4 regions of the Paracoccus sp. TOH genome follow, and region 4 is predicted to be linked to each of the others. Evidence: riboswitches for the same ligand, from Rfam matches in the RefSeq annotation. Region 4 holds a riboswitch; each other region holds the start of a gene.
What was found. A riboswitch is a leader RNA that binds a small molecule or an ion and turns the genes downstream of it on or off. The one in region 4 is predicted to bind cobalamin.
Positions count from the first base shown of each region.

Region 1 (7,251 bases), on a different replicon from region 4:
GATGGCGATTACTATGCCGACGGCAAGCTGTTCGACGCAGAGGGCAACGAGGTGCCGCTGATCCGGGCCGGGGGCCACTGATCCCCGGGGCCGGTCCCGCGCTCACATCCGGGCGCGGGCCTGCCTTTGCGCGATGGCCGAGCAGACCAGCAGCTGGATCATGTGATAGATCATCACCGGCAGCACGGTGACGCCGACGGTCGCCGCCGGAAAGATCGCCGTCGCGATGGGCAGGCCGCTGGCCAGGCTCTTGGTCGAGCCGCAGAAGAACAGCACCGCCCGATCCTCGGGCGGCAGGCGGAACAGCCGCCCCGCCCCCAGCATGATCGCCATGGCCAGCGCCAGGAACAGGCTGACCACCAGGAAGCACAGCACCAGCCCTGGGGCCGGGATCGAGGACCAGATGCCCGCGACGGTGCCCGCGCCGAAGGCCGAATAGACGATCAGCAGGATCGAGCCGCGGTCCACCACCATGGTCAGCAGCCGGTGGCGCTGGACGAAGCCGCCGATCCAGGGCCGCAGCAACTGGCCGGCCACGAAGGGCAAAAGAATCTGGAGGGCGATCTTTTCGACGGCGTCCAGGCTGACCCCGCCGCCTTCCTGATGCAGGATGCGCGTCACCAGCAGCGGCGTCAGCACCACCCCGGCCATGTTCGACAGCGAGGCCGCGCAGATCGCCGCCGGCACATTGCCCCCGGCCATCGAGGTGAAGGCGATCGAGCTTTGCACCGTCGAGGGCAGCACCGCCAGGAACAGCAGCCCCAGGGTCAGCTCCGGTCCCAGCACGCCGCCGAAAGCCGCGGCCAGGAGCAGGCCCAGCAGCGGGAACAGCGCATAGGTGGCGCCGAAGGTCAGACCCTGCAGCCGCCAGTTCAGCAGCCCGGCCCGCACCGAGGCCGGGTCCAGCTTGGCGCCATAAAGGAAGAACAGCAGCGTCACCGCCCAGAAGGTCGCGATGCGCAGGGCCTCGGCCGCCATGCCGCGCGCCGGCAGCAGCAGGCCAAGCAGGACCATGCCGAGCAGCAGCAGCATGTAGGTGTCGATGCCGATCCTTTTCAAAGCGTTCATCGCGATCCTCCCGACTGGCCGCGGTTCTGATACACATGGCCGGCGGATACAAGCGAGCCGGGCCGGCCAGGGCCGCTCAGTCCAGCCCCTGTTTCAGGATCACCATGGTCGAGGTCTCGCCCACCGCGGGAATACGCTGCAGCACGTCGCGGATGAAGGTACCGAGCGCGTCGATGTCGCGGACCTGCACCCGCAGCATGTAGTCGATATTGTTGCCGGTCACCAGGAAGCACTCGGCCACCTCGGGCCGGTCGCGCAGCGCGGCCAGGAAGCCGGCATTGTCCTCGGGCCCGGTCCGGGCCAGCCGGACGGCGATCAGCACGCTGATGGCCAGCCCCAGCGCCTGCGGGTCGATCCGCGCGGCATAGCCCTTGATGACGCCCGCCTCCTCCAGCCGCCTGACCCGTCGGCCGCAGGGGGTGGGCGACAGGCCGACCCGCTCGGCCAGGTCGAGGATCGAGATCCGCCCCTCGGCCCGCAGATGGGTCAGGATGCGATGGTCGATCGCGTCAAGCTCGGTCATGGTGAATCCCGCCAGGATAATGGCAATTCATAGGGAGTTGCAGCGCAAAGGGGAAGTATCTCGCGACTCTTTGCAGGGACATCCGCCGTCGGCGCGGTTATCCTCTGCCGAGGATCACGAGGATGCCATGCCCGCACATGCCCCTGCCCCCCATACCCCTGCCCCCCATGCCGCCGCGCCCGACGCCCCCATCGCCCCGGCCCAGCCGCAGGCCGCCAGCCGCCGCGGCTTTGCGCCATGGCTCGCGCAGACCAATGACGTGACCTCGGTCTTTCTGGCCGCCGGGCAGATCCCGGATCTGATCAATCTGGGCGGCGGCCTGCCCGAACCCTCGCTCTGGCCGGTCGAGGAGCTGGCCGACCTGGCCGCCGAGGTGATCCGCAGCCACCCGGCCGAATCCCTGGGCTATGGCCCGATCCCCGGCCTGCCGGCCCTGCGCGAGCTGATCGCGGCGCGGTGTTCGACCCCCGACCTGCGGCTGACCCGCGACAACGTGCTGATCACCACCGGCGGGATGCAGGCGCTGGAGCTGGTGGGAAAGGTGCTGCTGCAGCCCGGCGGCACGGTCGCCGCGCAGAGCCCGGCCTATCTGGGGGCGCTGGACGCCTGGCGGCCGCATGCGCCGCGCTATCGCCCGATGCGGATCGAGCGCAACGACCACGACCCGCGCGCCGCGATGCAGGGCGCGCAGTTCGCCTATACCGTGCCGAATTTCTCGAATCCCAGCGGCCGGCTGGTCTCGCTGCCCGAGCGGCAGGCGCTGGTCGCCGCCGCCCATGAAACCGGCACCTGGCTGATCGAGGACGACCCTTATGGCGTGCTTTATTACGAGGGCGCGCCACTGCCCCGGCTGCTCGACCTCTCGGCGGCCGGCCATCCCGGGCCCTATGCCGGGCCGGTGGTCTACATGGGCTCGCTGTCCAAGGAACTGACCCCCGGCCTGCGCATCGGCTGGGTGGTCGCGGCGCCCGCGATGATCGCGGCGCTGGCCACCGCCAAGCAGGGCTCGGACATGTGCACAAGCGGGCTGTCGCAGATGCTGGCGCTGCGGGCGCTGGAAGGCGGCATGACCGAGCGGATCCGGCCCGCGATCCTGTCGCTTTACCGCGCGCGCCGCGACGCGCTTTGCGCGGCGATGCGCGAACATCTGGCGGGCGATCTGGACTGGCAGGTGCCGTCGGGCGGCATGTTCGTCTGGGCCACGGCCCGCGACCCGCGGCTGGATACCGACCGGCTGCTGCAGGCGGGGCTGGCGCATGGCGTCTGCATCTCGCCCTCGAGCGTCTTCGACCCCCAGGGCCAGGACCGCCGCTCGCTGCGGATCAACTTCACCCTCAACCCGCCCGAGGCGCTGGAGGAAGGCTGCCGCCGGCTGGCCCGGGCGATCCGCGCCACGCTGGCAGCGGCGGAATGACGCAGCCGCCGGCGGGCCGTCGCCGGGGCGGCGGGTCCGGGCGGGAAAAGCTGCGGCCAGATCGGTATTTTCCGGGGCACGGGGCCTTTGCCGCGCCCCGGCCGGCCCCCGGCCGGCAACCGGCAGCGGCACGGCGCGCTTGACAGGACGGGCTGCGCTGCGGCAATGCGGGGCCGCTACGGTTTCCGGCGCTGCCGGATGAAAAGGGAACATCGGTGCGCCTTGGGCCGCGACGCGGACCGGGCAAGGCCGGGGCTGCCCCCGCAACTGTATGCGGTGAGCGAAGGCCGCAGGCGCCACTGGGGGCATCCCGGGAAGGCCGGCCCGAGCAATGATCCGCAAGCCAGGAGACCTGCCGCAGCGATCACCCATTCCCGGCGCGGGGCGCGCCCGGAAAGCGGCCGTTCCGCAGAGGTGACAGTCTCCGTGCTGCGGCCGGGCTGCCCTTGGCCTTTCCGCAGGACAGTTCTGCAAATCGCGGGCCAAGCCCCGCGCTGGAAAGGCTTTGGAATGTTCAGAACCCGGGTTTCCCTGCTTGCCGCCACCGCCCTGCTCCTGCCCGCCGCCGCCCTGGGCCAGGACGCGCAGCAGCCGGTGATGCTGGATACGGTCGTGCTGTCCGGCGGCCTGTCGCCGGTCGTGGAAAGCGCCTATGGCCGCGCCCACAGCATCCTGACCGCCGAGGATCTGCAGGCGCGCGGTTTCGTCACCGTCCAGGACGCGCTGCGCGACCTGCCCGGCCTGGCCGTCACCTCGACCGGCGAGACGCTGACCAAGGTCCGCATCCGCGGCGGGGAATCCAACCATGTGCTGGTGCTGATCGACGGGGTCGAGGCCAATGCCCCCGGCAGCGGCGACTATGTGTTCAGCGGCCTGCTGACCGAGGATATCGAGCGCATCGAGGTGCTGCGCGGCCCGCAATCGACGATCTACGGCGCCAATGCCGCCGCCGGGGTGATCTCGATCACCACCCGCCGCGCCGCCGCCCCGGGACTCAGCTATGGCGGCGGGGTCGAGATCGGTGGCCAGGCCACCCGCGCCGCCAGCGCCTATGTCCGCGCCATGGGCGAGCGCGGCCAGATCAGCTTCTCGGCCGCGACGCGCCATACCGATGGCGAGGACGCCTCGCGCACGCCGGGCGGCGATACCGAGTTCAACGATCGCGAGACCCTGACCCTCAGCGGTTCCTATACCATCAGCGAGGCGGTGACCGCCGGCTTCACCCTGCGGCGCAGCTGGCAGGAATACGGCTATGACGCATCCCGGTTCGATCTGGTCGATTCTCCCGACGACTACGTGATCGACACGCCGCACACCGCGGACCGGAATGAAACCTACGGCTCGCTCTGGCTCGAGGCCGAGGCACTGGCTGGCCGGTTGCTGAACCGATTCTTCATCGGGGGGATGAACCAGACCACCGATCATTTCGACGCCGGCGTGCCCGATTATGACGATGCCTCGCGGCTGCGGGATTTCCGATATACCGCTACCTGGGCGCTGGACGGCGGCCATGCCCGCGACGCCGCGCAGAAGCTGAACCTGGCCCTGCAGAAGAAGCGCGAAAGCTACGAAAGTTTCTTTGCACCCGGCGGCCGGTTTGAACGCGACACCAAATCGGTCGCGTTGGAATATCAGGGGCAGTTCGACAACGGCATCGGCGTCCAGGCCGGGCTGCGGCGGGATTTCAACGAGGATTTCCGCGACGCGACCACCTGGAACATCGCCGGCGCCTGGCAACTGCCCGGGCGCGACCTGCGCCTGCGCGCCGCGGCCGGAGAGGCCACCGTCAATCCCGACATGTTCCAGCTTTACGGCTATACGCCCGGCACCTATCACGGCAACCCGGACCTGACCCCCGAAACCAGCCGCAGCTATGAAATCGGCGCCGATCTGGACTTCGCCGCCGGCCGCGGCCAGCTCGGCGCGACCCTGTTCACCAGCAAGGTCGAGGACATGATCGCCGGGGCCGGCGAAACCTCGGTGAACGTCGCCGGCACCAGCACCCGCAAGGGTTTCGAGATCGATCTGGAATACGAAGCGGCGGACTGGCTGCGGCTGGGCGCAACCTATACCTATACCGATGCCCGCACCGAGAACGACACGCCCATCACCCGCCAGCCGCGCCACCGGCTGGGGCTGCGCGCCACGGGCGATTTCGCGCAGGGTCGCGGCACGGTCACGGCCGATCTGCGCTATGTCGCCGGCAATTACGACGAGGAATGGTTCAACACCGCCTGGCCCGACCTTCCGGCCACCACCGAACTGCCCGATTACGTGACCGTGAACCTGGCCGCCGGCTATGACCTGACCGGGAATGTCCGGCTGACCGGCCGCGTCGTGAACCTGTTCGACGAGGATTATTCCGAAGCCTGGGGCTATTACGGCCAGGGCCGCACCGTTTACGCGGGACTGACGGCGCAATGGTAAGGCGGCTTCGCCTGGCCGCCTGCCTGTTGGCCGGCCTGTCCCTGCCCGGCCTGTCCCTGCCCGCCGCGGCCGAGCCGCCGCGCCGGGTGCTGTCGATGAACCTGTGCACCGACCAGCTTGCCATGCTGCTGGCGGCGCCGGGGCAACTGGTCTCGGTCTCGTATCTGGCGCAGGATCCCACCGCCTCGGCCATGGCCGAGGCGGCGTCGCGCCTGCCGGTCAATCACGGCCTGGTCGAGGAGATCTTCCTGGCCCGGCCCGACCTGGTTCTGGCCGGCGGCTGGACCGCGCCGGGGGCGATCCGGCTGCTGGAACGGCTGGATGTCCCGGTCGAGGTCTTCCCGGTCGAGACCGACATCGCCGGCATCCGCGCCAATATCCGCCGTATGGGCGAGGTGCTGGGCCGCGAGACGGCGGCCGAGGCGCTGCTGGCGCGGTTCGACGCCGATCTGGCGCGGCTGACCGATGCACCGCCCGGCCCGCGCCCGCGCGCGGCGCTTTATGCGGTGAACGGCTACAGCTCGGGCTCGGCCAGCCTGGCCGGGCAGATCGTGACTCTGGCCGGCTTCGACAATGTCGCCGACACGCTCGGGCTGCCCGCGGGCGGCGTCCTGCCGCTGGAGACGCTGCTGCTTGCGGAGCCCGACCTGCTGGTCGAGGGCCGCCGCTATCCGGGCAGCGCCCGCGGGCAGGAGGTGCTGGACCACCCGGCCTTGCGGGCGCTGACCCGGGGGGCGCCGGCCGAGGTGATGACCGATCCCGAATGGGTCTGCGGCACCCCCTTCATCCTGCGCGCCGTGGCGCAGTTGCGCGACGCCCGCCTGTCGCTGGAGACGGCGCGATGACCGCGCCGCGTCAGCCGCTGCTGATCGCCGCGCTGTCGCTGCTGGTCGCGGCGCTGTTCCTGGCCTCGCTGCTGACCGGCCCGGCCGGGATCGGCGCCGGCCAGAGCCTTGCCGCGCTGCTTGGCCGCGGCGACGAGATGCTGGTCCTGGTCATGCGTGAGCTGCGGCTGCCGCGCGCCATCCTGGGCCTGCTGGTCGGCGCGGCGCTGGGGATGTCGGGCGCGGTGCTGCAGGGCTTCCTGCGCAACCCGCTGGCCGAGCCGGGGCTGATCGGCACCAGCGCCTCGGCGGCGCTGGGGGCGGTGCTGGCGATCCAGACCGGGCTGTCGGCCGCCTTTCCGCTGGGCCTGCCGCTGGCGGCGCTGGCCGGCGCGGCGCTGTCGGTGCTGCTGGTGCTGGCGCTGGCCGGGCCGCGCGGCGGCACGCTGGCGCTGATCCTGGCCGGCATCGCCATCTCGGCCCTGGCCGGGGCCGGCACCTCGCTGGTGCTGAACCTGTCGCCCAATCCCTTCGCCGCCAACGAGATCGTGTTCTGGATGATGGGCTCGCTGGCGGACCGCTCAATGCTGCATGTCTGGATCGCGGCGCCGTTCATGGGCTTGGGCTTCGCGGTGCTGTGGCCGACGCGCCGCGCCCTGCAGGCGCTGACGCTGGGCGAAGATGCGGCCGCCTCCAGCGGCGTGCATCTGGGCCGGCTGCGGCTGATGCTGGTCGCGGGCATCGCCGCGCTGATCGGCAGCGCCACGGCCGTGGCCGGGACGGTGGGCTTCGTCGGACTGGTGGTGCCGCATGTCCTGCGCCGCGCCGTGGGCGCCAGCCCGGCGCGGCTGGTCCCGGCTTCGGCGCTGGGGGGCGCGGCGGTGGTGCTGGCTGCCGACATCGCCGTGCGGCTGATCGCACCGGGTCGCGACCTGAAGCTGGGGGTGCTGACGGCGCTGGTGGGGGCGCCCTTCTTCCTGCACCTGATCCTGAAA
Region 1 is NZ_CP098361.1:180,410-187,660, forward strand. Features, by position in the region: gene NBE95_RS11480 (nucleobase:cation symporter-2 family protein) at 1-81, shown strand, start outside; gene NBE95_RS11485 (bile acid:sodium symporter family protein) at 103-1,068, opposite strand; gene NBE95_RS11490 (Lrp/AsnC family transcriptional regulator) at 1,145-1,591, opposite strand; gene NBE95_RS11495 (PLP-dependent aminotransferase family protein) at 1,719-3,005, shown strand; cobalamin riboswitch at 3,168-3,380, shown strand; gene NBE95_RS11500 (TonB-dependent receptor) at 3,516-5,432, shown strand; gene NBE95_RS11505 (ABC transporter substrate-binding protein) at 5,426-6,277, shown strand; gene NBE95_RS11510 (iron ABC transporter permease) at 6,274-7,251, shown strand, end outside.
Region 1: another riboswitch for cobalamin. It lies ahead of NBE95_RS11500 (TonB-dependent receptor); the one in region 4 lies ahead of NBE95_RS05265 (DUF1636 domain-containing protein).

Region 2 (7,251 bases), on a different replicon from region 4:
GGGCCAGCCGGCGGCGCTGCTGCATGTTGCCGGTTGCGACCATTTCCAGGTGCTGGACGACCTTGCCGACCCGGCCGGCGCGCAACTGACCGCGCTGGCCCGGCTGGGCCGGTGAGGGGGGCGCAGGGCGCTGAACCGGGCCTGAAACGTGCCGAAGCCCCCGGCAGACTGCAGACTGCCTGCTGGCAGCGCGGCGTCATTCTGACGCGATGCGGCGCGGGCCGCAAAGGAGGAACCCGCTTCCCTTGCGGTTGAACATCCGCGCCTGATGAATGCAGCGGCGCGGCACGCGGGGTCCGCCGCTATTCTTCGAGGCAGCGAAAGCGAAGCAGAGTGGCGTGGTCGGCCGGGTCGGTCAGGGCCGTCGCGCCGACGCGGAAGGTCCGGGCCAGGCGGGCAGGGGTCAGCACATCCCGGGGCCGGCCGCAGGCGATCAGGCGCCCGTCCGCCATCACCCCCAACCGGTCGCAGCCCATGGCCTGGTTCAGGTCGTGCAGCGCCAGGATCACCGTCACCGGCAGGCGGTCCACCAGCCGCAGCAGCGCAAGCTGGTGGTGGATGTCCAGATGGTTGGTCGGCTCGTCCAGCAGCAGAAGCCGGGGGCGCTGCGCCAGGGCGCGGGCGATATGCACGCGCTGGCGCTCGCCCCCCGACAGGGTGGGCCAATGCGCGCCGGTCATCTGGGCCATGCCGACCGCGGCCAGCGCCTGATCGACGATCTGCGCATCCGCCGCGCCAAGCGGCTGCAGCGCCGACAGCCATGGGGTGCGGCCCAGCTCGACGGCAGCGCGGACAGAGAGCGACTCGTCGGTATCGGCCTGCTGTTCGACCAGGGCGATGCGACGGGCGATCTGCCGCCGGGACAGCCGGGACAGCGATGTGCCGTCCAGCCGCACCTCGCCCTCGGCGCGCGGCAGCAGCCCGGCGATCAGCCGCAGCAGCGTCGACTTGCCCGAGCCGTTGGGGCCGATCAGGCCGAAGGTCTCGCCTGACGCGATCTCAAGCGTCACGTCCTCGACGATGCGGCGCGGCCCGGCCTTCCAGCCCAGGGCGGTGGTGGACAGTCTCATCCCCGTCTCCGGCTGCGGATCAGGATCAGGGCGAAGCCCGGCGCGCCGACCAAGGCGGTGACGACGCCGATCGACACCACCTGCCCGGGGATCAACATCCGCGAGGCGATGTCGGCGACGATCAGGAACACCGCCCCGGCCAATGCCGACCAGGGCACCAAACGGCCATGCCGAGGCCCGACCGCAAGGCGCACGGCATGGGGGATGACAAGGCCGACGAAGCCGATGGAGCCGACAAGGCTGACCATCACCGCCGTCATCAGCGTGATTGCCCCGATCAGCACCGCCTGCACCCAGCGGACCGGGATGCCAAGCGCCGCCGCGGATTGCGCGCCGAAGGCAAAGCCGTCCAGCGCGCGGATGTGCCAGCAGCAGGCCAGGAACCCCGCCAGCGCGACCGGCCCGGCCAGCGCGACGTCGGGCCAGCGTACGCCGGACAGGTTGCCCAGAAGCCAGAACATGATCCCGCGCGCCTGTTCGGCATTGGCGGATTTGGCGATGAAGAAGCTGGTCAGCGCGTTGAAAAGCTGCGACCCGGCGATTCCGGCCAGAACCAGTTGCGCCGACCCGCCGCCCGCGGCCCGCGCCAGGGTCGAGACCAGTGCGAAAGCCAGCAGCGCGCCGATGAAGGCGCCGGTCGAAAGCCCCAGCGTCCCGCCGCCGACCCCCAGGATCGCCACCGCCACCGCGCCGGTGGAGGCCCCGGCCGAGACGCCCAGCAGGTAGGGATCGGCAAGGGCGTTGCGGATCAGCGCCTGCAGCACCACGCCCGACAGCGCCAGCCCCGCCCCGCAGGCGGCGGCGACCAGGATGCGCGGTATCCGGTAGTTCCAGACGATGGCCGCGTCGATGGGATCGACCGGAAACCCGGCCCCCCCGAGCTTGTTGGCAAGCTCCGCCGTCACCGTCGCAACCGGCAGCGGCGTCTCGCCGATGACGACCCCGGCCAGGATCGCCGCCAGCAGCAGGCCCAGCCCGAAGGCCCCGCGCCAGACGAGAAGCCAGAGGTGGGGCCGGACCCGAAGCCGGCCGGCAAGGGTCGCCGTCTCGGTCATCGCAGCCCAAGCACCGGCAGCGCCGCGGCCAGCGTCTCGAGCGCGGCGATGTTGCGGATCGAGGGATCCATCGCATGGGCGTCCAGGATCACGATCCTGTCGTTTTCGACCGCATCCATCTGGCGGGTGACCGGATCGGATTTCAGGAAGGCGATCTTCTTCTCGTGATCGTCGGCCTCGTACCGGCGACGGTCCATCCGGGCGATGACGATGATCGACGGGTTGGCCCGCGCGATGGTCTCCCAGCTGATGGCCGGCCATTCCTCGTCGCTTTCGACGATGTTTCTCAGCCCCAGCTTCGCCATCAGGTAGCCGGGCGGTCCCTTGCGCCCGGCGACATAAGGATCGACATCCATTTCCGCCGAGGAGAACCAGAATACCGCCGAGGCGTCCTGCAGGTTCAGCGCCTTCGCCTTGTCGCTGGCCGCCGCCTCGCGCGCCTGCAGCTGCGCCACCAGCGCCTCGGCCCGCTCGGGCACGTCGAAGATGCGGCCCAGCTCGTTGACGCCGGCATAGACCGACTGCATCTCGAACATGGTCGAGCGGGTGCCGTCAGAGCCGCTGGCATTGTCCTTGTGCCAGCAGTCGGCGGGCAGGACATAGGTCGGGATGCCGACATCGGCGAATTGTTCGCGCGTGGCGACGATGCCCTGCGGGCCGACATGCCATTCGTATTGCGCGGCGACGAGGCCGGGCTTCCTCGCCACCACCGATTCGAAGCTCGGGTCGTTGTCGGCCAGCCGCTCGATCCCGGCATTCGTGTCGCGAAATTCGGGCAGGACTTCGGTGAACCAGACCGAGGTGGCGGTCACCTTCTCGGCCAGTCCCAGCGAATACAGGATCTCGGTCGCGGCCTGACCCAGGGTGACGGCGCTGTCGGGCGCCTGGTCGAAGGTCAGATCGACCCCGCAATTCTGCAGCTTCAGCGGGTATTGCGCCCCGGCTGTGACGGGCGGCGCGAAGCCGGTCGCGCAAAGCAGCGCGGCGGTCAGGAAGCGGACGAACATGGCATGTCTCCGATGATGACGGCAGCCGAAGACAGGAGGGGAGAGCGCGGCCCAAGACCGGCCGGCGCCCCGCCCCGAAGGCGGTCGCGGCGGCTGGCTGGAACCGGTGCGGCAAGGCACCTCGGGGCAAAATTCATCCGGCACCTCCCCGGGCACCCCGCCCGGGCTGGGTTGAGATTGACGTCGGCAGGTCTCCTGACTGGCGGGTCATCGGGGCGTCGCGGCCTTCCCATGGCGGTTGCCACAGTGGCGTCGTCGCGAAATCCCTTGCCGCCTACAGTTGCGGGGGCAGTTCCGGTTCGCCGGACAGGTCCGGCGGCGGATTCCCTTTCAATTCCTTGCGGAAACCGACGATGTCGGACTAGCCCGCCCGCCGGCCGATGGCAAGCCGTATCGTCCGCCGAACCGCCGTGCGGCTTCCCGCCCGCCGCTCATGCTGCAGCGCAGAACGCATGGCGGGTTTGCCACGGGCATGGCTACTGCCGCCGGCTGTCGCGGCCTATATCCGTCCTGTCCGAAACAGGCCCGCTGAACGGGCAAGATGAAAAAGGTGCCAAGATGTCCGCTGTCGAAATGAGCCATAACCCCGCTGCCGGTGGCTTGGGCCGCATCGTTGCGCGTGTGACCGCCACGGTTGCCGGCTGGAACAACGCCCGCATCACCCGCCGCGAGCTGAACCTGCTGACCGATCGCGAGCTTGACGATATCGGCCTGACCCGCGGCGATATCGAGCGGATTGCCCGCCGCGCCTGAGGCGTAGCCGGCGATGAACGGACCCCGCGGCGATGCCTCGGGGTTTTTTCATGTCCGCCGGCCCGGCCCGGGCGCAGATCGCCCGCCGGCGGGCGATTGGGCTTGCCCGGCCGCCGCCCTTGCCTGATGCTGGCGGCATGACCGCGGCCCGTTCCCATTCCTTTCGCGACGACCCGCTGGTGCCGGGCTTCGACGATTCCGCACCGCTGGCCGTGATGGATGCGGAATGCGCGCTTTGCAGTTGGGGGGCGCGGATGATCCATCGTATGGACCGCTCGGGAGACGTGCGGATATGTCCGGTCCAGACGCCGCTCGGGGCGGCGCTGCTGCGGCATTACGGGCTGGATGCGGAAGATCCCCCGAGCTGGCTGTTCATCGAGGATGGCATCGCCCATTCCGATTGCGACGCGCTGATCCATGCCGGGCGGCGGCTGGGCGGAGCCGGCCGGCTGGCCGCGCCGCTGCGCCTGCTGCCGCGCGGGCTGCGCAACTGGCTTTACCGGCGCGTCGCGCGCAACCGTTACCGGCTGTTCGGCAGGTCGGACATGTGCGCCCTGCCCGATCCGGCCTTCCAGCGGCGACTGCTTCGCTGACGGTCTCCGCCCCGGAGGAGCAAGGAGGGCCGGGAGCCGGCCGTCATTCGCCGCGCCGGGCCTTGCCCGGTGCCGCATCTATTTCCTCGGCCACCAGTTGCTGCAGCGTCCAGATGTAATCGTCATGGATGCCGTGTTCCGCCAGACCCCGGACCGTGCGCAGCAGGTATTCCGCGCCGGACCCGGCCGCCCCGGCCGCACGGGCCAGCCGCCGGGCCTGTTCCTCGACGGTCAGTTCGGCAAGCTGCGTGCCGACCGGATCGGCATAGAAGGTCAGGGCCGGTTCGCGCCCGCGTTCGGTCTCGACCTCGATCCAGCAGGCATTGGCCGCGAGTTCATGGGCGACCAGCTCGCGCCGCAGGATGGCGCGCAGCGATTGCGTCTCGGTTCCCGGGGCGATGTCCAGCACCAACCCGTCGCAGCAGCCGCCCGAGGCAAGGGCGAGCATCAGCCCCGGCCGGTCCGGGGTGCCGCGGAAATGTTCGAGCGAGATCGAGAAGCTGCGATGCCAGCCAAGCGCGGTGGCGCGGCGGCGGGCGCCGACGGCAAAGCCGGGGTTCCAGATCAGCGAGCCATAGGCGAAGACTGGGATCGGCCGCGGCCGCCCGCGCGTCAGCCGGTCGGCCAGAAGGTCCAGATCGTCATCCTCGAGCATCCGCCAGCGCGGGTCGTGCAGCGGTCCCTCGGCCGCGGCCACGCGGGCGACATGATCGTCGGACAGCGCGATGGGGCGGCAAGTGGTCATGGGCTCTCCTGCGGGCGGTGACGAATCCACCCCCGCAAGGTTTCCGCCGGCAAGGGACGGGTCAACCCCGAAACCGCGATGCCCTATGCCGCGCCCTGCAAGGGTCTTTCGCGGGATTTCGGCGCGGTCGCCGGCATGCCCGGCGGGGACATGTCCAGAAGCCGGCCGCACAGCCGCGCCCGTTGCGCCATTGTCGCATCGGGCCGGTCTGCACCTCGGTCACCTCGACCGTCGGCCAGGCCGGAGCGGGAATCGCCCCGACGCTGGATCTCGGGGCAGCGGATGGCAGAATCATGCGTCCGTCACGGCGGCCCCCGTTTCGGTTGCCGAGGAAAAACCTCGGGCCGGTGCGGCCATGTTCCGGCGCGCGCCTTCACCGCCGGCCGATGCTTCCCCCGGGATCACCGTTTCGGATTAGGGGTTCTCTGTCATGCGGGGGGCGGCGCGCCGATGTTAGTCTGAAGCCCGGAAACGTCATGCAGGAGGAGAGCAAGATGACGCAATTCACTCGGGCTGCGGGTATGGCCATCGCGACCGTGTCGATGTGGCTGGGCGGCATGGTCAGCGCCGAGGACGCTGCCCAGATCACCCATATCGACGATGCCCAGTCGATGGAGATCGCGCCCATGGAGACGCCCGGCGTGAACGCCTTCCTTCAGGACGTGGTCGGTTCGGACAATCCCGACAAGCCGATCACCTGCGGCTTCTTCCGGCTGGAAGCCTCGGCCGAGCCGCTGGTCTATACTTATGATTACGACGAGACCAAGCTGATCCTGGAAGGGGAGATCACGGTTTCGGATGGCACGAACAGCTTCGACGCGACCGCGGGCGATGTGCTTCTGCTGCCCAAGGGCGCCAAGGTGACATTCACCACCAAGACCGCCGGCAAGGCTTACGTCTGCGGCGCACGCCTGCGCGACACCGCCTAGGCGCGGGATCGGAAAGGGGAGGAAAAAATGAAAAAGATCAGCACGGGGATGATCCCCGTGGCGGTCGCGCTGATCGCGGGCGCGGCCGCTGCCGAGGAAAGGCTCAACCTGGGCGACCTGACGCAGGGCGACCCGTTCTTCTATACCGCCGACCAGTCGATCAAGGCCGATGACGGGCAGTCGAAGCTGCTCGGTACCGGCCGGCCGTCGCGGACCCATTCGCAGATCCCGCATCTGCCGGTCTATATCGGCTACATGAGCACCAACTACACCTATCGCTTCGTCACCGTCGCCGAGCAGGTGCTGACGATGATCGGCGAGGGCAAGCATGGGCTGTGGCGGGTGCAGGAAAACGGCACCATCCGCGAATATCTCAAGCCCGGCGCCAAGGGCCTGGCCCCCGGCGCCGATCCGCTGGCGCCCGAAAACCTGGAGGCCGTGCGCCAGGACTACGCCTCCTATCTGCCCAGCGAGGGCTGGGACGGCTATCGCTATCCCGATCAGCAGGTCGATGCCGAGGGCCGGCTGACCTTCGTCGACCTGCCGGTGACGCATCCGAAATACGAGGGCCGGTATGCCGGGCATGTGCCCATCGACCTGCCCAATTTCTACTGCACCATGTCCGAGAACGATTTCCCCTATGCCCGGCTGGCCATGGATTTCGCCTTCTCGCAGCCCGGCGCCAACCAGGTCGGGCCGCTGGGCAAGCGCGCCGGGCTGGACATCAGGGAAAACTACACCCGGGTGCTGCAACTGACGCAGTTCCCGGATGCGCGTTCCTGGGTGAATGTCGGCCAGCCGGGGCAGGACGCGCTGCATGTCGACTGGAAGCCCGTCGATGCCGGCCGCATGCAGGCGGAATATTACCTGGTCGAGCGGCCGTTCTTCAACAAGCCCTATCTGTTCCTGATGGCGGTGTTCGACAATCCGGACAATGCGGACTTCCGCTATGTCCGCCCGGACGGCGCCTATTGGAACGACCTGCCCGACAAGGACGGGCTGAAGACCGAGGTGACGCTTGCCCCGCGCTTCCATCTGGAAGGCGGCGAGATTGCCGATGCGGTCGGCCTGCCGCTTTACGGTGTGCATCACCCGAACC
Region 2 is NZ_CP098362.1:197,194-204,444, reverse strand. Features, by position in the region: gene NBE95_RS18080 (alpha/beta hydrolase) at 1-115, shown strand, start outside; gene NBE95_RS18075 (ABC transporter ATP-binding protein) at 303-1,070, opposite strand; gene NBE95_RS18070 (iron ABC transporter permease) at 1,067-2,125, opposite strand; gene NBE95_RS18065 (ABC transporter substrate-binding protein) at 2,122-3,132, opposite strand; cobalamin riboswitch at 3,300-3,499, opposite strand; gene NBE95_RS18060 (DUF1127 domain-containing protein) at 3,691-3,885, shown strand; gene NBE95_RS18055 (DCC1-like thiol-disulfide oxidoreductase family protein) at 4,023-4,478, shown strand; gene NBE95_RS18050 (gamma-glutamylcyclotransferase) at 4,522-5,223, opposite strand; gene NBE95_RS18045 (cupin domain-containing protein) at 5,718-6,152, shown strand; gene NBE95_RS18040 (hypothetical protein) at 6,180-7,251, shown strand, end outside.
Region 2: another riboswitch for cobalamin. It lies ahead of NBE95_RS18065 (ABC transporter substrate-binding protein); the one in region 4 lies ahead of NBE95_RS05265 (DUF1636 domain-containing protein).

Region 3 (7,251 bases), on a different replicon from region 4:
CCGTGACCGAGGAACTGCGCTCGGGGCGGCTGGTGGCGATCAGGGCCATCGGCCTGCCGATCCAGCGCAGCTGGTTCCTGCTCAAGCGCGAAGACATGGTGCTGTCCCCGGCCGGGCAGCGCGTGCATGACCATATCCTGGCCCAGCAAGGCGGCTTCCTGCCGCGCCTCGACGACTGAGCGGTGAACCGACCCGGCCCGGCGGCGTTGACCCGCCAGGAGGGAAGCATGACCCAGGATGCGATCCGGATCGCCGGAATCCCCGTCAGCAGCGGCAAGCGGGTGATCTTCGATCAGCCGCGCCTGACCAAGGCGGATCTGGCGCGTTACTATCAGGCGGTGGCCGGACCGATGTTGCGCGAGATGGCCGACCGCCCCCTGTCGCTTCTGCGCCTGCCCGAGGGCATGGCCGGCGAGCGATTCTTCCAGAAACACCCCGGCAAGGGCTTCCCCAAGGCGGTGAAGACGGTCGAGATCACCGAAAGCGACGGCGCCGCGGCGCCCTATGCCTATGTCACCGACGCCGCCGGCATCGTCGGCGCGGTGCAGATGGGCAGCGTCGAGTTCCACCTCTGGGCGGCGCATCGCGATCGGCTGGACCGGCCCGACCGGCTGGTGCTGGACTTCGATCCCGACGAGGCGCTGGACTTCGCCGCGGTGCGCGGTGCGGCGCTGGACCTGCGCGACCTGCTCGCGGATCTGGGGCTGGCCGCGTGGCCGCTGCTGACCGGCGGCAAGGGCATCCACCTGGTGGTGCCGCTGCGCCGCATCCTGGGCTGGGACCGGCTGAAGCACTTCGCCCGCGGTGTGGCGGTACTGGCCGCCGGGCGGCAACCCGAGCGTTTCACCGCCGGCATGGCCAAGGCCGGGCGCAGCGGCCGGATCTTCATCGACTGGCTGCGGAACGAACGCGGCGCCACCGCCATCGCGCCCTTCTCGATCCGCGCCCGGCCGGGGGCGCCGGTGGCCTGCCCGGTGACCTGGCAGGAACTGGAAAGCATCCCCCGCGCCTCGGTTTTTGGCCCCGAGGCGGCGTTGGAGCGCGGCTGGGGCGATCTGGAACCGCCGCCGCCGCAAGCGCTGACCGTCCGGACCGTCGCGGCACTGGACGACCAGAGCCGGGCCGCCGGCCTGGGTTGAGGCGTCAGAAGTTCCAGTCCTCGTCCTCGGTCGCGACCGCCTTGCCGATGACATAGGACGATCCCGAACCGCTGAAAAAGTCGTGGTTTTCGCTGTCGGGCGACAGCGCCGCCATGATCGCCGGATTGACCTCGCAGGCGGCGGGCGGGAACAGCGCCTCGTAGCCCAGGTTCTGCAGCGCCTTGTTGGCATTGTAATGCAGGAAGGCCTTCACGTCCTCGGTCAGGCCGATATCGTCGTAAAGCTCGGCGGTGTATTTCGCCTCGATGTCATAGAGATCGAAGATCAGCGAAAAGGCGAAATCCTTCAGCTCCTGCTGCTTTTCGGCGCTCAGCTTCTCCAGCCCGCGCTGGTACTTGTAGCCGATGTAATAGCCATGCACCGCCTCGTCGCGGATGATCAGCCGGATCAGGTCGGCGGTATTGGTCAGCTTGGCGCGGCTCGACCAGTACATCGGCAGGTAGAAGCCGGAATAGAACAGGAAGCTCTCCAGAAAGACCGAGGCGATCTTGCGCTTCAAGGGATCGCTGCCGGCCTGGTATTTCTCGACGATGGTCCGGGCCTTGGCCTGCAGATGCGGGTTCTCCTCGGCCCAGCGGAAGGCCTCGTCGACCTCCTTGGTCAGGCACAGCGTCGAGAAGATCGAGCTGTAGGACCGCGCATGGACCGCCTCCATGAAGCTGATGTTCGACAGCACCGCCTCCTCATGCGGGGTCAGCGCATCGGGCATCATCGAGGGCGCGCCGACGGTGTTCTGGATCGTGTCCAGAAGCGTCAGCCCGGTGAACACCCGGATGGTCAGCGCGCGCTCGGCCGGCCGCAGCGTCGCCCAGCTCTGCACGTCATTCGACAGCGGCACCTTTTCGGGCAGCCAGAAGTTGACGGTCAGCCGGTTCCAGACCTCCAGATCCTTCTCGTCCTCCAGCCGGTTCCAGTTGATCGCCCGCAGGGGCGTGCGCATGGCCTGATCCTTCATCCGAAGAACCCCTTTTCATCGTTTCTCAAATACCCTCGGGGGCGTGGGGGCGGACAGCCCCCACCGCCAAGGCCGTCACAGCGTGCAGGACACGCAGCCCTGCACCTCGGTGCCTTCCAGCGCGGTCTGGCGCAGCCGGATGTAATAGATCGTCTTGATGCCCTTTTTCCAGGCGTAGATCTGGGCGCGGTTGATGTCGCGCGTCGTCGCCTCGGCCGGGAAGAACAGCGTCAGCGACAGGCCCTGGTCGACATGTTCGGTCGCGGCGGCATAGGTGTCGATGATCGCCTCGGGGCCGATCTCGTAGGCGTCGCGGTAATAGTCGATGTTCTCGTTCGACATGAAGGCGGCGGGATAATAGACCCGGCCGATCTTGCCTTCCTTGCGGATCTCGATCTTGGCCACGATCGGGTGGATCGAGCTGGTCGAGTTGTTGATATAGCTGATCGAGCCGGTGGGCGGCACCGCCTGCAGATTGCGGTTGTAAAGCCCGTGCTGCATCACCGATTGCTTCAGCGCCGTCCAATCCTCACGCGTGGGCAGGGTGATGCCCTCGAACACCCGCACGACATCGGCCGAAACCGGCAGCCAGTCGCGCTCGGTATATGTGTCGAAGAACGAGCCGTCGGCATAGTTCGACTTCTCGAAATCTTTGAAGGTCCGGCCCTTTTCCTGCGCCAGCAGGTTCGAGGCCCGGATGGCGTGATAGGCGACGGCGGCGAAATAAACGCTGGTGAACTCGACACCCTCGGGGCTGCCGTAATGAATGCGCTCGCGGGCAAGGAAGCCGTGCAGGTTCATCTGGCCAAGACCGACGGCATGCGCCTCGTCATTGCCGCGGCGGATCGAGGGGACCGAGTCGATCGAGGACATTTCCGACACCGCGGTCAGCGCCCGGATCGCCGCCTCGACCGTGGCGCCGAAATCCGGCCCGTCCATGGTCGCGGCGATGTTCAGCGAGCCGAGATTGCACGAAATATCAGTGCCCAAGTGGGCATAGCTCAGATCCTCGTTGAACGCGCTCGCCTCGTTCACCTGCAGGATCTCGCTGCACAGGTTCGACATGCTGATGCGGCCATGCACGGGATTGGCGCGGTTCACCGTGTCCTCGAACATGATATAGGGATAGCCGCTTTCGAACTGGATCTCGGCGATGGTCTGGAAGAACTCTCGCGCGTTGATCTTCTTCTTCCTGATGCGTTTGTCGTCGACCATCTCGGCATATTTCTCGGTGACCGAAATTTCCGAGAAGGGCATGCCATAGACCCGCTCGACGTCGTGGGGCGAAAACAGGTACATGTCGGCGTTCTTCTTGGCCAGTTCGAAGGTCACGTCGGGGATCACCACGCCCAGGCTCAGCGTCTTGATGCGGATCTTCTCGTCGGCATTCTCGCGCTTGGTGTCCAGGAAGCGCAGGATGTCGGGGTGATGCGCGTTCAGATAGACGGCGCCGGCGCCCTGCCGCGCGCCCAGCTGGTTGGCATAGCTGAACGAATCCTCTAGGAGCTTCATCACCGGGATGACGCCCGAGGACTGGTTCTCGATGCCCTTGATCGGCGCCCCGGCCTCGCGCAGGTTGGTCAGCATCAGCGCCACGCCGCCGCCGCGTTTCGACAGCTGCAGCGCCGAGTTGATCGAGCGGCCGATACTCTCCATGTTGTCTTCAAGCCGCAGCAGGAAGCACGAGATCAGCTCGCCGCGCGATTTCTTGCCGGCATTGAGGAACGTGGGCGTCGCCGGCTGGAAACGGCCGGAGAGCATTTCATCCATGAACCGCATGGCGAGGCCCTCGTCGCCGCGCGCCAGTGTCAGGGCGACCATGACCACGCGGTCCTCGTAGCGTTCCAGGTAGCGCTGGCCGTCGCGGGTCTTCAGCGTGTAGCTGGTGTAATATTTGAACGCGCCCAGGAAGGTCGGGAAACGGAACTTCTTCTGATAGGCGGCATCCCAGATCGCGCGCTGAAAGTTCTTGGAATACTGGTCCAGCACCTCGGGCTCGTAATAGCCCTCGTCGACCAGATAGCGCAGCTTCTCGTCGAGGTTGTGGAAGAAGACGGTGTTCTGATTGACGTGCTGCAGGAAATACTGCCGCGCGGCCTTGCGGTCGGCGTCGAAGCGGATCTTCCCCTCGCCGTCGTAAAGGTTCAGCATCGCGTTCAGCGCGTGATAGTCCAGCTCGGCCTTTACGCCATCGTCAAGCATTCCGTCCCCCAGAATTCATGCAGCCCCGCCCGAACGCGGGAAATGTCCAGATCAGTCCCCGCCAGCTCGAATCGATACAGCACGGGAACGTTGCACTTGTCAGAAATCACCCGACCGGCCAAGGCATAGGTGGCGCCGAAATTCCGGTTGCCGGCGGCGATGACGCCGCGCAGCAACCCCCGGCTGCCCGGGTCGTTGAGAAAGCGGATCACCTGTTTCGGCACCGCGCCCCGACCCGTACCGTCGGCATAGGTCGGGCAGATCAGCACATAGGGCAGGACGGGCGCCGGCATCGCGTCGCGGGGCGAGAGCGGGATGCGCCCGGCCGACCAGCCGAGCCGCGCCACGAAACGCGCCGTGTTCCCCGAGGCCGAGGAATAATAGACCAGCCTGACCCCGGACCCGTCCACGGTCCTTACGACAGCCGGCCGATCATGTCGGGGCGGAAACCGGCCCAATGCGCCTCGCCGGCGACGACGACCGGCGCCTGACGATAACCCAGCGAAGTGACCAGTTCCATCGCCGCGTCATCCTCGGTCAGGTCGACCAGGTGATAATCCAGGCCGCGCGCGTCCAGGGCGCGGGTGGTGGCGGTGCATTGCACGCAGGCGGGCTTGGAATAAACGGTGATGGTCATGCCTCTGCTCCTTCATGGTCGCGGCAAAGGCAGGCCGCGGCCGAAGGCAGCGCCCCTCCGAACCGGTCCGGCCCGCGCCCGCCGCGCGGTTTCGTCCTGTCGCGTCATGGCAGGTCTTCTGACTCGCAGGTCTCGGCTCGGCTGGCCTTCCCGGTTGCCCAGTGGTGCTCCAACGTCGCTCTCCGCTTACAGCTGCGGGGGCAGTGCCGGATTCGCACCGGCTTCCCTCTTCGTCCCCGGATCGCTCCGGGTTGACCATGACCCCGCCAATAAGCCATGGCCGGAACGGCCGGTCAATCCATATCTAGTGGGAAAGGCGAAGTATCCCCAAATATCTGGTAGAGACCGGATTCCCGGCCTGGGGTTTCGGCGGCAAGAAACGGGGCTCCGGGCGGAGATTGTCCCGCCGGATTCCGGGCCGATCGCCGGCAGGGACGACCTATGCCGCTGCAAGACAAGACCATCATCGACGCCGGAGCCTCCAGCGCGTCAGGGCCGCGGCTGGGCCTTGCTGCCCGGCGCGAGAAACGGTTGCGGGATCGCGTCGCGCGGATCGTGGCGGCGGGCGGCGCGGCCGGGATGCTGGCCGGCGCGGGCACCGCGCCAGGCATGCCCGGGCGCTGGTCCGGGCTGGCGGATCACGCCAGCTTTGTGGCCGGCAGCGCCATGCTGGCGGATGGCGGCGGCAATTCGATCTGCAAGACCTAGCCCCGGAAGCTGCGCCACAGGCTGATCGCCGCATCCGACAGGTCGCCCAGCCGCGCCAGAAGATGCTCGCGCTCCAGTGCCGGCGCGGTGCCGGCGCGGTCCAGCCGCTGCAGCAGCCGCATGATGCGGCGGCGATGGGTGCCGGTCATCGTCTGCACCGGATCGGCGACCAGCCCGGCAAAGGTGGTCAGGACCGAGGCGAGCATGGCCAGAACCACGCCGGTCAGCACCACCTCGACGGTGGACAGCTCGCGCGGGAAGGCGCCATACCACATGCGCCCGGCCCAGCTTCCCAGCGCGAAATCCTCGACCGCCTGCGTCTGCGCCCGCAGCTGCGCGATCGGCCCGGCCAGCGAGATCACCCCGGGCGTGGCGCGGTGGAACAGCAGAAGCCCCGAAAGCAGAACCAGCAGTGAGGTGGTGATCTCGGAGACCGCGTTGCGGGTCTCGGCATAGTCCGAGACGGCGCGGGCCACGGTCTCGGGCGGCGCCCTGGGGGCCAGGTCCTGTTCCGCCAGGTCGTCGATGAAGCCGGCCAGATCCGCCTCGATCCGCTGCGCCACGTCGGAGGTCAGGAAGATCTGCCGGCGCGCCAGCCAGTCGCCGGCCCGGACCAGCCCGATGCGCCGCAACAGCGGCGCGACCAGCCGCACCAGCAGGAACAGCGGCGACAGCATGACGTTGACCGGTGCGCGCAGCAGGTCGGGGCCAAGGGCATGGCGATGCAGCGCCAGCGTGCCGCGCAGACCATAGCGGGCGCGGACGAAGCGGCGGACCTCGGTCTCGCGCCGGGTCAGCGGGCGGGTGTCGGCGGGCTGCAAGGCCATGGGCGCGGTCCCTCGAAGGATCGCGCCCAATCTAGGCATCGCGGCCGGGCCGCTCAATGCCGAAGACTCAGATCAGCGTCACCAGCCCGAGGCCCAGGGTCGAGATGAACAGCCAGGCCAGCGCGCCAAGCGCCAGCGGCCGGATGCCCTTGGCGCGCAGCTTGCGGATGTCGGTCTCCAGCCCCATCGCGGCCAGCGCCATGGTCAGCAGGAAGGCGGTCAGGCGGACGACCTCGGCCTGCAACGCTTCGGGCAACGGCAGGGCGCTGTTCAGCAGCACGACCGCGACGAAGCCCAGCACGAACCAGGGGGTCGGCGCCGCGCCATGCGCCTCGCCGCCGCGCCGCCGGGCCAGCGCGCCCAGCCCCAGGATCAGCGGCGCCAGCATGATGACCCGGCTGAGCTTGGCGACGGTGGCGGCCTGCCCGGCCTCGGCGCCGTGCTGGAAACCGGTGCCGACCACCTGCGCCACCTCGTGCACGGTCGCGCCGACCCAGATGCCGTAATGCGCCGGGCCCATCGCCAGCATTTCGCCCAGCACCGGCATGGCCAGCATCGAGAGCGAACCGAAGACCGTCACGCAGGCGATGGCATAGGCCACGTCCTCGTCCGAGCCGCGGGTGACGGTGTTGGTGGCGATCACCGCCGAGGCGCCGCAGACCGAGGTGCCGGCCGCGATCAGCTCGGCCAGCCGCGCCTCGACCCCCAGCGCCCGCCCGGCCCATTTGGTAAAGACGAAGGTGGCGGCCAGCGTCATCGAGA
Region 3 is NZ_CP098362.1:624,309-631,559, reverse strand. Features, by position in the region: gene cbbR (LysR family regulator CbbR) at 1-179, shown strand, start outside; gene ligD (non-homologous end-joining DNA ligase) at 228-1,139, shown strand; gene nrdF (class 1b ribonucleoside-diphosphate reductase subunit beta) at 1,144-2,115, opposite strand; gene nrdE (class 1b ribonucleoside-diphosphate reductase subunit alpha) at 2,191-4,317, opposite strand; gene nrdI (class Ib ribonucleoside-diphosphate reductase assembly flavoprotein NrdI) at 4,299-4,706, opposite strand; gene nrdH (glutaredoxin-like protein NrdH) at 4,733-4,954, opposite strand; cobalamin riboswitch at 5,045-5,229, opposite strand; gene NBE95_RS20070 (hypothetical protein) at 5,396-5,662, shown strand; gene NBE95_RS20065 (DUF6635 family protein) at 5,659-6,489, opposite strand; gene NBE95_RS20060 (YeiH family protein) at 6,557-7,251, opposite strand, start outside.
Region 3: another riboswitch for cobalamin. It lies ahead of nrdH (glutaredoxin-like protein NrdH); the one in region 4 lies ahead of NBE95_RS05265 (DUF1636 domain-containing protein).

Region 4 (7,251 bases):
GGCCGGCGGCCTGGGCGGCGTCCCGGGCCGTCAGCGCCCAGTCGCCGCCATCGGGCAGGATCAGCCAGCCCTCGGCCTGGGGGCGCAGGCGGATGTCCGCGGGCGTCCCGGCCAGCACCGGCGGGTCGGCATCGACGGCGAAGCCGAACTTGCCGGGCACCTGCGGCGCGTCGGGCGCGGTCATCGCCCGGGCGATGGCCTCGGCCGCTTGCCAGGCCGTGCCGTCCTGGGGCGCGAAGGGTGACAGGATCACGTTGCGCCGCGCCTCGGCCTCGGGGCTGTCGTCGAGCAGGCCGAGGCGGGCGAGCGCGGCGGTCGCCTTGCCATGTCCCCGGGCGTCGAGGCCGCGCAATTGCAGGTTGGCGCGGCTGGTCAGGTCCATCATGCCGTTGCCCAGGCTCCAGGACAGGTCGGCGATGGCCTGCGCCTGCCCGGGCTCCAGCCGGCCGTTGCGGGTGCGGATGCGCAGGACCAGCCCGTCGCCGGACGCCATCGGCCGCAATGCGCCGGGGCACCAGCCCCTGATCTCGAAGGTCATCGCGATGTCTCCGCCAGCACCGAATTGCGCCGCGTGGTCCAGAGGCCCGAGGCGAGCAGCTGCGCGAAGAGCGCGCGCATGGCGGCCAGCGCGGCGGGGTTTTCGCGCTGCAGAAAGGCCACGACCTCGGGCCGGCCCAGCGTCGCGTCGTGATAGAGGTCGAAGAGGTGCCCGGGCACCACCCCGGCCAGATTGGCGAAGGCGGCCATGTGGTCGAGCGTCGCCGCGATCTCGGCCGCGCCGCGGAAGCCGTGCCGCATCATGCCGTCGGCCCACGCCGGGTTGGCGGCGCGGGCGCGGATGACGCGGGCGATCTCCTCGGCCAGGCTGCGGGCGCGGGGCTGGCCGGGGCGGGTGGCGTCGAGGTGGTAGAGCGCGGGGGCGGGGGCGCCGATGCGGGCCATGGCGGCGGCGAAGCCCGCTTCATGCGCGGCATAGTCGCCGGCCAGCAGCAGATCGGATTCCGGCAGGTCCTGGGCGTGGACGAAGGCATCGGCCCGCGCCAGCCGGTCGCGGATCGCCTGCGGCTGATGGGTGATCCGGCCGTCGGCGGCGATGGCATGGGAGGAGGCGGCGAGCCAGGCTTCACCCGCCGCCTGCCGGGCCTGATCGGTGAAGGTTTCGGCCAGGTCGGCCAGGCCGAGGCCGTAGAGCCCCGGTTTCGGGCCGAAGACGCGGGGGGCGCGGCTGCGGTAGGGATTGTCCCCCGGGGTTTCGTCGCGGGCTGAGAGCGCCTCGGCCCCGGTCTCGAAGAGCTGCGCAAGGCCGGGGAAGATGTCGCGGAACAGGCCCGAGACCCGCAGCGTCACGTCGATGCGCGGCCGGCCAAGCTCGGCCAGCGGCAGGATCTCGATGCCCGCGACTCGGCCCGAGGCGCCGTCCCAGCGTGGGGCAAGGCCGGCCAGATGCAGGGCCATGGCGAATTCCTCGCCGGCCGTGCGCATGGTGGCGCTGCCCCACAGGTCCACGACCAGGCCTTTCGGCCAGTCGCCATGGTCCTGCAGGTGGCGGCGCAGCAGCTCCTCGGCCAGCTTCACCCCCTGCGCATGGGCGTTGCGCGAGGGCACGGCGCGCGGATCGACGGCAAACAGGTTGCGACCGGTCGGCAGCACGTCCTGCCGCCCCCGCGCCGGCGAACCGGAGGGGCCGGGCGCCACCCGACGGCCGGCCAGCGCGCGGGCCAGCCCTGCGGTTTCGCCGGCGGCGGTGCCATAGACATGCAGCCCGTCGCCGAAGCGGCTGTCCTTCAAGTCGCAGAGGAAGCGGTCGATCAGCGGGATCGCCTCGGAGGCCGCGGCGCCCGGAGGCAGGCCCAGGTCGGCCTCGACCCCGGCGGCGCGGGCCTCGTCGCGGATGGCGCCGATCAGCCGGTCGCGGCGGCGCGGGTCGAGCCCGTCGGCGGTGGAATATTCGTCGAGCAGCCGTTCCAGATGCGCCAGATTCCCGGGGATGGCGGAATCGACCAGCGGCGGCGGCAGGTGGCCCAGCGTCACGGCGGAGAGGCGGCGCTTGGCCTGCGCGGCCTCGCCCGGGTCGTTGACGATGAAGGGGTAGATCACCGGCAGGTCGGCCAGCAGCGCCTCGGGCCAGCAGGTCTCCGACAGCGCCACGGATTTGCCGGGCAGCCATTCCAGCGTGCCATGCGCGCCCATGTGGATCAGGGCATCCGCTTGCGTCCGCAGCCAGAGGTAGAAGGCGACATAGTCGTGGCGCGGCGTGCGGGTCAGGTCGTGGTAATCGTCGGCGCGGGTCTTCACCTCGCCGCGTTCGGGCTGCAGGGCGATCAGGTCGGCGCCGTGGCGGATGGCGGCGAAACCGAAGCCTTCGGCCGGCGGCTCGCCCCATGCCGCCTGCAGGTCGTCCTGCAGGCTTTGGGGCAGGCGGGCCAGCGCCTTGCGATAGGCCGCGAGCGGCCAGTGGATGCGCTCGGCCATGAGCCGGTGGCCGAGGTCGTCATGCGCAAGCCCGAGGATCGCGCCGCAGGATGCCAGCGCGTCCAGCCCCACCGCATGGGCCAGTTGATGCGTCTTGCCGGGATAGGTCGACAGCACCACCGCGCGGCGCGGTGCCGGCAGGCCGAGCCATGCCTTGATCCGTGCCACCGCCGCCGCGATGCGGCCCATGTCGGGGGCGTGGATCGCACGGGCGAATTGCAGCGCCGGGTCGCGCTGTTGCGGTTCCTTGAAGCTGATCGCGCCCAGGAAGATGCGGCCATCCACCTCGGGCAGCACGACATGCATGGCCAGGTCGGCGGCGGAAAGGCCGCGCTCCTCGGCCGCCCAAAGGGCGCGCGGCGCGGTGGACAGCGCCACCTGGAACACCGGGCAATCGGCGCCGTCGAAGGGCGTCGCGCCGGCATCATCGCGGGCGGAAAAGGCGGTCATGTTCAGAATGGCCGCCATGCCCGGCAGATGCGGGGCAAGCCAGTCCGCAAAGCCCGCAACCTTGAGCGAGGGAGCGAAAACCCCGGTCGCGTCAAAGCCCGCATCCCGCAGCGCCCGGATCGTCGCATCCACCGGGCCCAGATCGGCCGAGGTCAGATAGCTGCGGTAAAAGCTGACCAGAACCGGGCTCGCGCCGGCCGCCGGTTTTGTGATCACACCGGCATCGGGGGCATAGAACCCCCATTGCGGGATCGCAGGCTGGCCGGTGACCGGTGCTGCTGCAAGCCCGGCCGCGCCCGCCAGTTCCGCCAGCGCCATCTGCGCCGCGACCGCGCCGCCCTGGTCGCACAGCGCCGCCAGCCGGTGCAGCAGTGGCGCCGGCAGCGTGGAAAAGCGGTCCAGTGTGGCGTCCGGCCGGCCATCGGCAGGCAGAAAGGCCAGCGCGATGCCATGCCTGCGGGCATGGTCCTGAAGGCTGGCGACGCCATAGGGCCAATAGGGTTCGCCGCCGATCAGACGCACCAGCACCGCCTTGGCGCCCGAAAGCGTCGCCTCGCAATACTGATCGACCGAGACCGGATGCCGCAGCGCCGAGAGATTGCAGAGCCGCAGAGACGGCAGGCCGCCGGCAGCCCGGTGCCAGCCCGCCGCGAAAGCGCCGAGGTCGCTGTCGGAATAGGACAGCACGACCATATCGGCGGGGCTTTGGCCGGGGTCGGTCGGGACCTCGGTTTCCTCAAGCCCACGGCTTTCGCGAAAGACGACGTGCATCGTCAGGCCGCCAGAACCGCCCGGATCGCGGCCTCGTCGATGTCGTCATGCTCGGCGATCACCACAAGGCGCGAGGCGCGGGGCGATGCGCCCCAGGGCCGGTCGTATTGGTGGCGCACGCGTTCGCCCACCGCCTGCACCAATAGGCGCATGGGCTTGCCGGCGACGGCGACATGGCCCTTGACCCGCAGGATGTTCTGTTCGCGGGCCAGCCGCTCGATGCGGGCGGCAAGGTCAGCGGGGTCGGCGATTTCGGCCAGCTCGATCACCACGGAATCGAAATCGTCATGTTCGTGATCGTCCGCGCCGTCGTGATGGCTGGGTCGGGCGGCCAGATCGTCCTCGGCTGCGGCACCCAGCCCAAGGATCACGCGCGGGTCGATCACGCCATCGGTCAAGGGCAGGATCGGCAGCTTGCGCGGGGCCTCGGCCTCGATGACCGCGCGGGCGGCGGCAAGGCCCGCATCGCCGGCCAGATCGGCCTTGGAAAGCAGCACGATATCGGCACAGGCGATCTGATCCTCGAATACCTCGGACAGGGGCGTTTCGTGGTCGAGGCTGTCGTCGGCCTCGCGCTGGGCCTGAACGGCGGCCTCGTCGGGGGCAAAGCGGCCGGCGGCCACCGCCTCGGCATCGGCCAGCGCGATCACGCCGTCCACGGTGATCCGCGAGCGGATCGCCGGCCAGTCGAAGGCTTTCAACAGCGGTTTCGGCAGCGCCAGGCCCGAGGTCTCGATCAGGATATGGTCGGGTTTCACCGGCATCGCCATCAGCCGTTCCAGCGTCGGGATGAAATCGTCGGCGACGGTGCAGCAGATGCAGCCGTTCGACAGTTCCATGATGTTCTCGGCCGGGCAGTTCGCGTCGGCGCAGGATTTCAGGATCTCGCCATCGACGCCCATGGTGCCGAATTCATTGACCAGCACCGCCAGCCGCTTGCCTTGCGGGTTCAGCATCAGGTGGCGGATCAGCGTGGTCTTGCCGGCGCCGAGAAAGCCGGTGATGACGGTCACGGGGGTCTTGGTCAGGTCGCTCATCTGTTATCCGATCGGGGGAATGCGCGCGAGGCTGCGCTTGCGGAAAATGGTGACGCGCTCGCGCCAGGGCACGATGCCGTCCGGGGCGTCGGCATAGGCGGCGGCGCCGGCCAGGATCTCGGACGCGTCCTCGGCCGACATGCGGCCATAGACATAGGTCCAGCGGCCCGGCGCCGAGAGCGCGATGGCCGCGCCGCTGGCGCAGGCCGAAAGGCATTCGACCGGGACGATGCGCACGCCGTCGGGCGCGCTTTCGGCGGTCAGCGCGTCATGTAGCCGCGCGCCGGGCACCGGCTCGCCCTCGGGCACCGGCTGGCCGGCGCGGCAGGTGACGCAAACATGCAACGTGACGGTCATGCACCCTTCATCCGTTGTGGCGGCAGGGCGCAGGGGCACGGAATGCCCCAAGCCCCAGCGGGAACACCCCGTCCGCCGGTCGATCCTTCTGCGCTGGCAGGTCTCCCGGCTTGCGGATTCGGGCCTTGGCCCACGGCCGCCCCGCCTTCCCGGCTTTCGCCAGTGGCCTCGGGGCGACCTCTCCGGTCACGGTCGCGGGGGCGGCTGCTTTCAGGCGGTTGCCTGTCGCATTCCCTCTTCGCCTGTCATAGGACAGGAACCAGCGCCCCCTGTCTGTGCGCGCCCGGTCCCGACTTGTCAAGCGAAGGAGTGCCCGATGCAGACCGACGACAATGCCCGCCATGCCGAGAAGATGGCGAAGATCAAGGCCGCCCGCGACCGGATGATGCAGGACAAGCAGGGCGAGAAGGGGCTGGTCATCGTCCATACCGGCAAGGGCAAGGGCAAGTCCTCCTCGGGCTTCGGGATGATCCTGCGCTGCATCGCCCATGGCATGCCCTGCGCGGTGGTGCAGTTCATCAAGGGCGGCTGGGACACCGGCGAGCGGCGGCTGCTGACCGGGCATTTCGCCGATCTGTGCCAGTTCCACGCCATGGGCGAGGGCTTCACCTGGGAGACGCAGGACAAGGCGCGCGACATCGCCGCCGCCCGCGCCGGCTGGGACAAGGCCAAGGCGCTGATCCGCGATCCGTCCATCCGCATGGTCTTGCTGGACGAGATCAACATCGCGCTGCGCTATGACTACCTTGACCTCGAGGAGGTGCTGGTCTTCCTGCGCGACGAAAAGCCGCCGCTGACGCATGTGGTGCTGACCGGCCGCAATGCGAAACCGGACCTGATCGCGGCGGCCGATCTGGTGACCGAGATGGAGCAGGTCAAGCACCCGTTCCGCGACGGCATCAAGGCGCAGCCGGGGGTGGAATTCTAGACCCGCCTGCTGTCATCTGTGCGTCGCGGAGTTTTCTGCAAGAAGATCACGAGTGAGTGCGAAGGAATATTCAGACATGTTTTTGAGACAAGGCTTTGTTGCGCTGCTGGCCATCTGCCCGGTCTCGGCGGCCTGGGCGGTGCCCGCCACCGAGGAAGGGGCGGCACGGCTGCGCGGCGTTTTCCAGACCTATTTCGGCGGCACCGCGGGGGTGGTCAGCGTCACCCCGCAGGGGGAAAGCTATGAGCTGAAGATCGACCCGGCGCCGCTTCTGGCGCAGGTTCCCGCCGAGCAGGCGCAGATCAGCATCTCGGCCCTGACCTACCGGCTGACCGACAATGGCGACGGCAGCTGGGGCGTCAGCGAGGACCAGGTGCTGAGCTGGTCGGTGGTGGTGCCGAAGACCTTCGAGCAGAAGGGCTCGACCAGGATCGAATCGACCGGCATCTGGGATGAATCGCTGATGAGCTTCCGCGAGCAGCAGGCGGTGATGACGGATTATGTCATCGATTCGGTGCAATATGCGCCGCCGCTGCCGCCGCCCGCGCCCGAGGCTGGCGCCGCGCCCGAACCGATGCCCGAGGAGCCGCAGGTCGTGTCGCGCGATCACCAGCGCACCGCGCGGATGGAGATGTCCCTGAGCGGCGCGGCGGGCAAGGCCGGCGGCGTCGATCAGGCCATGCGCTTCACCGCCGAAGGGCTGGAGCAGACGCAGGACTTCGTGATGATTCCGGGCGGTGAGCCGGTGCAGATCCGGGTCACCGCCCCGGGCTATGACGGCAGCGGCCAGATCACCGGCGCCCGCACCGAGGGCGAGCTGTCCCTGCTGGCCTGGTTCGTCGCCCATCCCTCGGAAGAGCTGATCAAGGGCTCGCAGGAGGCGCTGCGCGACCGGGTCAGCGCGGCCATGCCGCTGTGGGACGAGCTGTCGATGGATGCGGCGCTGCGCGATCTCAGGGTCGGCACGCCGCTGGGCGAGTTCGGACTGGCCTCGGCCAGGCTGATGGTCGGCATGTCCGGGGTCACCGCCGACGGCCGCTTGCAGGAGCAGGTGGCGCTGGCGGGCCTCAGCGTGCCCGAGGGCGTGCTGCCCTCCTGGGTGGCGCCGATCCTGCCGCAAGAGGTGACGCTGGACTTCACCGCCTCGGAATTCGACCTGGCGGCGCCGGCGAAGATGCTGATCGAGGCGGTCGACCTGGCGGCCGAGGATCCCTTTGCCAAGCTGGATCCCAAGCA
Region 4 is NZ_CP098360.1:1,064,210-1,071,460, forward strand. Features, by position in the region: gene NBE95_RS05250 (precorrin-3B synthase) at 1-538, opposite strand, end outside; gene cobN (cobaltochelatase subunit CobN) at 535-3,693, opposite strand; gene cobW (cobalamin biosynthesis protein CobW) at 3,696-4,730, opposite strand; gene NBE95_RS05265 (DUF1636 domain-containing protein) at 4,734-5,087, opposite strand; cobalamin riboswitch at 5,165-5,366, opposite strand; gene cobO (cob(I)yrinic acid a,c-diamide adenosyltransferase) at 5,404-6,015, shown strand; gene NBE95_RS05275 (hypothetical protein) at 6,092-7,251, shown strand, end outside.